2 regions of the Oricola indica genome follow, and region 2 is predicted to be linked to the other one. Evidence: predicted binding sites of a transcription regulator. Region 2 holds the regulator's gene; the other holds the start of a gene.

Region 1 (4,211 bases), 110 kb from region 2:
GGGTCGATTGCGTGGTCGATGGCGACACGATTTGGCTCGCCGGCGAAAAGATCAGGCTCGTCAATATCGATGCGCCCGAGGTGAAGGGCCGCTGTCGCGCGGAAACGCAGCGCGCTGCTGCCGCCACGCGCGCACTCGCGCGCCTGCTCGACGGCCAGCCGATCCGCATCGTCCGGCAGGGACAGGACCGCTATGGCCGCACACTGGCCGCGATTGCGACATCCGCCGGCGATGCCGGCGCGCTGCTTGTCAGCAACGGCCTCGCCGTCTCGTGGCGCGGCCGCCGCGAGCCGGTGGGAACCTGGTGCGGAGCCTGAAGCGGAACCTTTCGCCAGGCTCGCCGGCTATGGACACACGTTCCATCAAGCCGGGAGACCGCTATGCGCCGCACATCCTTCTTGATCGTCATCGCCGCCACGACCGCTTTGGCCGCCCCGGCCAACGCCCGCTCCACATGCGGCTTCATTGAGGAAATGCAGCCGGGCGAGACGCTTGAACAGCTTGCCGAGCGCTGTGGCACCGAGCCGGGGGAAATCCTGCGCGTCAACGACGCCGATACGGTTGCCGACCTTCCCGAAGGCAAACTGAAAATGCCAGTCTTCGAAGAGGATGCAGTCGATGATTTCCTTGGCAGGGCGCGGATGGCCATGGATGATGCCGGACGGAACATCCGGGATGCGGCCAATTCAGCCGGCAAGACCGTCTCCGACTATCTGGCTGACACGCCGGATTTCAGTCGCGAGATCGCCGAGTTCGGCGATCGCATTGGCTTGCCTGGCGTCGATGCCCAGCCGTCGCGCGGTCCCGAAGTCGACGTCGAGAAAAAGGATGACGGCAAGTTCGAGGTCGAGGCGTCCGGCCTTCCCGGGAACAAGGACGTCAGGATCGGCCTTCGCCGCGGCGACAGCCTGACCATGCTGGATACGGTCGAGACCGACGCTGCCGGCAAGCTTTCGGCCGAAATCGAAGTCCCCGCCAAAACCGTCGAGGCAGGCGGCGACGCGGTCATCGTGGTCGAGACGGCCGACGAGCGCGTGCGGCTCGTCTCGGATGTTCTGGCGCTCGACTAGGGCAAGCCCCTAGTGCAGCACGATCTCGCCGTCCACGCGGCGAAACTCGCCGGGCTTGATCAGCCTTTGGTGCGAGTAGCGCACAGAATGCAGCGGGCCGTCGAGATTGTTCTCCCAGAAATCGAGAAATCCGTACATCTGTGGAAACTCCGGAGCCAGGTCGTAGTCCTGCCAGACATAGGTCTGCAGGATGCCCGGATGGTCCGGCATGCGATAGAGGATATGGGCTGTTGTCAGCCCGTAGCCTTCCAGTTGCAATTCGAAAGCGCTCTTGCCTTGCATTGCCACTCCTTTTCGGACTATTGCACCGAAGAACGCTACGAAAAAATCTGATTCTGTCAATAATATCAGTTTGTTAGCAGCCCATACGGGCGAGTGCTGATTTTTTCTTTCGCTCCTCTTGAATCCGAAAATATCCGAAACCAGATTTCCGGCGCGCGAAGCCGCGATCCGGATCGCGCGCCAGCCGCCGGTTCGAAGGGAACGGCGGCCGGCGGAACTCTCTTCAACATCGTTTGTCCAGGAGGAAAACACGCATGAAGTTCCGTCCATTGCATGACCGCATTCTGGTCCGCCGCATCGAACCCGAGGAAAAGACGGCCGGGGGAATCATCATTCCCGATACAGCCAAGGAAAAGCCGTCCGAGGGCGAGGTTGTCGCTGTGGGCTCCGGCGCGCGCGACGAGAAGGGCGCGATCCAGCCGCTAGACGTTCAGGTTGGCGACCGCATCCTGTTCGGCAAATGGTCCGGCACCGAGATCAAGCTCGAAGGCACGGATTACCTGATCATGAAGGAATCCGACGTCATGGGCGTCATCGAGGCCGAAGCCGCGGCGAAAAAGGCCGCCTGAGCGTAACAAGGGAAAACGAAAATGGCTGCAAAGGAAGTCAAGTTTAACGTCGAAGCGCGCGAGAAGATGCTGCTTGGCGTCGACATTCTCGCCAATGCCGTGAAGGTCACGCTCGGCCCCAAGGGGCGCAATGTCGTGATCGACAAGTCGTTCGGCGCGCCCCGCATCACCAAGGACGGCGTCACCGTCGCCAAGGAAGTCGAACTGGAAGACAAGTTCGAGAACATGGGTGCGCAGATGGTGCGCGAAGTTGCGTCCAAGACCAACGATCTGGCCGGCGACGGCACCACCACCGCGACCGTCCTCGCCCAGGCGATCGTCCGCGAGGGCGCCAAGGCCGTGGCGTCGGGCATGAACCCGATGGACCTCAAGCGCGGTATCGACAAGGCTGTCGACGCCGTCGTCGCCGAACTCAAGGCCAATGCCCGCAAGGTCTCGCAGAACTCGGAGATCGCCCAGGTCGGCACCATCTCCGCCAATGGCGACGCCGAGATCGGCAAGTTCCTCTCCGAGGCTATGGAAAAGGTCGGCAATGAAGGCGTCATCACCGTCGAGGAAGCCAAGACCGCCGAGACCGAGCTCGAAGTCGTCGAAGGCATGCAGTTCGACCGCGGTTACCTGTCGCCCTATTTCGTCACCAACCAGGAGAAGATGCGCGTCGAGCTCGACGACCCCTACATCCTGCTGCACGAAAAGAAGCTCTCCAACCTGCAGGCCATGCTCCCGGTCCTAGAGGCCGTGGTCCAGTCCGGCAAGCCGCTTCTGATCATCGCCGAGGATGTCGAGGGTGAGGCGCTCGCCACGCTCGTCGTCAACAAGCTGCGCGGCGGCCTCAAGATCGCCGCCGTCAAGGCGCCGGGCTTCGGCGACCGCCGCAAGGCCATGCTGCAGGACATCGCCATCCTCACAAACGGCACCTTCATCTCCGAGGATCTCGGCGTGAAGCTCGAGAATGTCACGCTCGACATGCTCGGCAAGGCCAAGAAAGTGGTTATCGAGAAGGAAAACACCACCATCGTCGATGGCGCCGGTGAGAAGTCCGAGATCGAAGGCCGCGTCAACCAGATCAAGGCCCAGATCGAGGAAACCACCTCCGATTACGACCGCGAGAAGCTGCAGGAGCGCCTTGCAAAGCTTGCTGGCGGCGTTGCGGTCATCCGCGTTGGCGGCGCGACCGAAGTCGAGGTGAAGGAGAAGAAGGACCGTGTCGACGACGCCCTGCACGCAACCCGTGCGGCCGTCGAGGAAGGCATCCTGCCGGGTGGCGGCACCGCGCTGATGCGCGCCGTCAAGGCGCTCGAAAGCGTCGAGACCGCGAACCACGACCAGGAAGTCGGCGTGAACATCATCCGCCGCGCAATCGAGGCGCCGATGCGCCAGATCGCCACGAATGCCGGCGCCGAAGGCTCCGTCATCGTCGGCAAGGTCCGCGAGAAGTCCGACTTCTCCTGGGGCTGGAACGCCCAGACCGACGCCTTCGAGGACCTGTTCGCGTCCGGCGTGATCGACCCGCTCAAGGTCGTGCGTACCGCCCTTCAGGACGCAGCCTCCGTCGCCGGCTTGCTGATCACCACCGAGGCCATGGTCGCCGAACTGCCTAAGAAGGAAGCCCCGATGCCGGCCATGCCGGGCGGCGGCATGGACTTCTGATCCGGCCTCAAAGCCTCTGACAGACAATCGACCCGCGGGAACCTTCCCGCGGGTTTTTTGTTGCACTGCGGTAGACTTGCCCTAGCTCAAGGACAAGAATGAGCCTCTCGCGCGCTTTGCGGCGCGGCCACGCCATTACAAACCGCTGCAAGGATCGATGCCGGAAGAGATCGTCGAAACCGCCGAAGAAGCCATAGTCGACACCTATATGCTGGCGTCCCTCTGGGCATGGCCGCTCATACTGCTTGCCGTTGCGATCTTCGTCGGATGGGCCGTCCATGCGCTTCTGTGGCGAGCTCTCGCGCGCATGCTGCGCCGCAGTTCATGGTGGCGGCAGGCGATCGGCCGTGCGCGCAGTCCCGCCCGCCTCGCCATCATTCTGCTCGCTGTTTCGGTGGCGGTCTCCGCCTCCGGCTTGCCGATGGAGTTCAAGGGCGCGGTCTCCAGGACGATCTCGGTCATCATGATCGGGCTGATCGGCTGGACGGCGATCCTGCTGACCAATCTCTTCACCGACCGGTTGATGCGCGGCCATCGCCTTGAAACGGAAGATGGCGAGGACAACGTCCATGGCCGCAAAGTCGTGACGCAGGTCCGCGTGCTGCGTCGAACAGCCAACATCCTGATTTTCATCATCGCC
Region 2 (4,211 bases):
CTCGGCAAGTCCCAGTTCGCCGGCCGAGGTTACCTCGAAGCCGAACGGACCGATCAGGTCGCGCATCTCCGACAGCTTGCCGGCATTGTGTGTCGCGAGCACGAGCTTGCCGGGTTCGAGTTTGCGCGTCATTCCAGTCCCCAGAGTTTCGGTTCGGCGATTTCCAGGCTGTTGCCGGCCGGATCTCGGAAATAGAGGGAGCGGGCGCCATTCGGCCAGCGGAAATCGGCTTCGATTTCCACGCCCGCAGCCTCCAGATGGCCGCGCCAGGCATCCAGATCCACCGGCGTTGCCTTGAAACAGGCGTGGCCCGGGCCTGTCGCACCATGGGTCGGCACCGGCATGGCCGGATTCCTGGACGGCTGGAGCGTCTGGTCCGGCCGGAACAGGAGAAGCACGCCCGTGCCGCAGGCGAAGAAAACGTGCCGCCCCTCGACCTTGGCGATGCGATCGAGCCCCATCACCTCGCCATAGAAGCGCTCGGCGGCGTCGAGATCGGCCACGTAAAGCGCCGTCTCCAATATGCCGTCCGGGCGCAACATGGCCGGCATCAGGCCCCGACCGCCTGTTTCTGCATTTCGACGAGCTGCTGAATAGCGTTCGACGCCTGGTCGAACAGCGCATTGAACTCGTCGCGCGAGAACGGGACGCCTTCCGCGGTGCCCTGGATTTCGACGACCCCGCCGGAGCCCGTCATGACGAAATTGGCGTCGGTTTCGGCCTCGGAATCCTCGGCGTAATCGAGATCGGTGACCGGAGTTCCCTTGTAGATACCGCAGGAAACGGCCGCGATGTGGTCCTTGAGAACCCGCGTCTTCGACGCCATCTGACGCTTATGCATCCAGTCGAGGCAATCATGCAAAGCGACCCAACCGCCGGTGATCGACGCCGTGCGGGTGCCGCCGTCCGCCTGGATCACGTCGCAGTCGATGGTGATCTGGCGTTCGCCGAGGGCTTCGAGATCGACGATGGCGCGCATCGAGCGGCCGATCAGGCGCTGGATTTCCAGCGTGCGGCCGCCCTGCTTGCCCGCCGACGCCTCGCGGCGCATGCGATCGCCGGTGGAACGCGGCAGCATGCCGTATTCGGCGGTCACCCAGCCACGGCCGGAATTGCGCATCCATGGCGGGACGCGCTCCTCGAGGCTCGCGGTGCAAAGCACATGCGTGTCGCCGAATTTCACCAGGCAGGAGCCCTCGGCATGTTTGGAAACGCCACGCTCGAAGGAAATGGCGCGCATCTGGTCGGGCATGCGCCCGGACGGTCTCGTCATGAATGTACCTCTTGGACTCAAACGTGCGGGCGTTCTAGAGGAACGCCGCGCCCGTGCATAGGGTGCGTCGATCGACGTTTCCCGTGTTTGATCGGGCGAAGGCGCATTATATAGATGATGTGAAACCGGAGCTGTCGCGTAGCACGATGCCAACAAACCTCAATTTCAGTTCCGAGCTCGACGACCGGTCGCAGGAGATCTTCCGGCTGATCGTGGAGAGCTACCTGCAGGAAGGCGAGCCGCTGGGCTCGCGTACCCTGTCGAAAAAGCTGCCCATGTCACTGTCGCCCGCCTCGGTGCGGAATGTGATGAGCGATCTCGAGGCTCTCGGCCTGATCTACTCGCCGCATGTCTCGGCCGGCCGCCTGCCAACCGAACAGGGACTGAGATTCTTCGTCGATGCCTTCATGGACACCGGCGAGGTGAACGACACCGAGCGGTCGCTGATCGAATCGCAGATCAAGCGCGACGGCCAGCACCAGTCGATGGAGAAGCTGCTGACCGACGCCAGCCAGATGCTGTCCGGCATTTCGCGCGGCGCGGGGCTCGTCATGACGACCAAGCGCGAAGGAATCCTCAAGCACATCGAGTTCATCCGGCTCGAGGAAAAGAAGGCGCTCGCCGTTTTGGTGTGGGAATCCGGTGAAGTGGAAAACCGTGTCATAGACCTGCCCGCCGGGACGACCGCCGCGCAGCTCTCGGAAGCGGCCAACTATCTCAATCACCACGGCCGTGACCGCAGCCTGTCGGAAGCGCGGCGGGCGATCGGCCAACGCCAGGAAATCCTGCGTTCCGAAGTCGATGCGGTCAGCGCCGACCTGATCGCCCGCGGCCTCGCCATGTGGTCCGGCAATGGAGACGGGCAGCCGGCACAACTGATCGTGCGCGGCCGCTCCAACCTGATCGAGAACGTCCAGGACAAGGAACAGATCGAGCGGCTGAAGCTCCTGTTCGACGAGCTGGAGCGAAAGGACGAGATCGCGCGCATGCTCGAACTCACGGAATCGGGCTCCGGCGTGAAGATCTTCATCGGGTCGGAGAACAGGCTGTTCTCGCTGTCCGGCTCCTCGCTGGTGGTCGCCCCCTACCGGGACTCGAACCGCCACGTGGTCGGCGCCATCGGCATCATCGGCCCGACGCGTCTCAACTACGCTCGGATCGTGCCGGTGGTGGACTATACCGCGCAGCTGATCGGAAAACTGCTGGAAGACGGCTAGTTATGGCGGCTTGTCGCGCGTGACCGAGACCGGGCGGCAAGGGCTTGCGCATCGCGACCGGCGAATCTCGCGCCTGCCCTTGATTTTTCACGGTCAAACCTCGATATCGCCGACAAAAGAAATCCCCGAACATCATGGAAGACATCCAGATGGCTGACGAGAAAAAGACGGCTGCCGAAGACATGAACACCAATATCAATCCGAACGACCGCGATGCGCTGAAACGCGCCGCCGACGACATCCTCAAGAAGGGTCGCAAGACGAACGCGGCCGAGAAATCGGCATGGGCGAACGACTCCGAAGGAGAGGAAGGCGAGACCTCCAGCGAAGAGGCCGTCAATATCGGAGACGAGATCGCGGCGATCCAGGCCGAGAATACGGATATGAAGGACCGGCTGCTTCGGTTGGCCGCCGACATGGAAAACCTGCGCCGGCGTACGGAGCGCGAAGTGCGCGACGCTAGGACATTCGCGATTTCCAAATTCGCCGCCGACATGCTGGGCGTCGCCGACAATCTGCGCCGTGCCCTCGACCATGTCACCGAGGAACAGCGCGAAGCCGCCGACGAAACGCTGAAGACACTCCTCGAAGGCGTCGAACTGACCGAACGCTCCATGCATTCGACCATGGAACGCCACGGCGTGAGGAAGCTGGAGCCCGAAGGGCAGAAGTTCGATCCGAACTTCCATCAGGCGATGTTCGAAGTGCCCAATCCGGAGGTGCCGAACAACACGGTCGTCCAGGTCGTGCAGGCCGGATACCAGATCGGCGACCGCGTGCTGCGGCCTGCCATGGTCGGCGTCGCCAAGGGCGGTCCGAAGCAGACGGCGGAAGCGGAACCGGGCGCACCGAACCCGGAATCCGAAAAAGACGCCTGAAAACAGAGTCGATTCAGCGGCGTTAACCATGCCGCTTCACGCTTCGAAAAGAAATTTTAACTAATCCGGTAGCCATCGCTTAACCAAAGCCATGGAGCTACCGATGAAAATCAACGTCTTTCTGACGACCGCAGCGGCCCTTGCCTCGCTGAGCGCGGTGGCGAACGCTGCCGACACGACTTACTACGATCCGGCTCCGCAGCCGCAATACTCCGCCCAGACGCAGTACCAGTCGCCGAACTGGCAGGGCGCCTATGCCGGCGTTCAGCTTGGCGGCGGGCAAATCCGGACCGATAACGGCAACGATACGGCGATGGTTGCCGGCGGGCATGCCGGTTATCTGATGCAGCGCGGCCAGTTCGTTGCCGGGCCGGAAGTGGATGTTAACTGGGCCGGTTGGGATGTCGGCGGCATGGAAGTCGATGCGACCGCGCGTGCAAGGGTTCGCGCCGGTGTCGCCATCGACAATCTCCTCGTCACCGGCTCCGTCGGGTACGGCCACATGTGGGCCGACGGCGAGAGCGATGGCGGCCTCTCGGTCGGCGCGGGTGCCGACATGCAGCTTTCCGACCATATCGTCGGCGGCGCGGAGTATCTCCACACGAATATCGGTGGCGGCGCGGACGTGAAGACCCACGAGGTCCGCGGACGTCTCAGCTACAAGTTCAACTGACCGGCCGAACATCGCCGGGGGACGGAAAGGGCCGCGTGAGCGGCCCTTTTTATTTGTCAGCCCTTCAGCAGGCCGGCGTCGATCGCTGCCTGGCGCAGCGAGACCTGGGGGCGCGGTCCGATCTGCTGGATGACCACGGACGCGGCAAGCGAGCCGAGATGGGCGCAATC

What was found. The regulator HrcA, encoded in region 2, represses chaperone genes, less so after heat shock. The targets are predictions, from matches to a motif close to GTTAGCACTCNCNNNNNGNGAGTGCTAAC.
Region 1: a site for HrcA is predicted at 1,425-1,453, ahead of groES (co-chaperone GroES). Genes of this name have one in related genera too.

What each region holds. Positions count from the first base shown of each region.
Region 1 covers NZ_OZ245747.1:397,892-402,102, reverse strand. Annotated here, with positions in the region: gene ACQK2M_RS02130 (thermonuclease family protein) at 1-317, shown strand, start outside; gene ACQK2M_RS02125 (hypothetical protein) at 381-1,070, shown strand; gene ACQK2M_RS02120 (usg protein) at 1,080-1,352, opposite strand; gene groES (co-chaperone GroES) at 1,607-1,921, shown strand; gene groL (chaperonin GroEL) at 1,943-3,571, shown strand; gene ACQK2M_RS02105 (mechanosensitive ion channel family protein) at 3,729-4,211, shown strand, end outside.
Region 2 covers NZ_OZ245747.1:508,911-513,121, forward strand. Annotated here, with positions in the region: gene rdgB (RdgB/HAM1 family non-canonical purine NTP pyrophosphatase) at 1-132, opposite strand, end outside; gene ACQK2M_RS02690 (VOC family protein) at 129-542, opposite strand; gene rph (ribonuclease PH) at 551-1,273, opposite strand; gene hrcA (heat-inducible transcriptional repressor HrcA) at 1,420-2,490, shown strand; gene grpE (nucleotide exchange factor GrpE) at 2,640-3,368, shown strand; gene ACQK2M_RS02710 (outer membrane protein) at 3,472-4,041, shown strand; gene ACQK2M_RS02715 (adenosine kinase) at 4,098-4,211, opposite strand, start outside.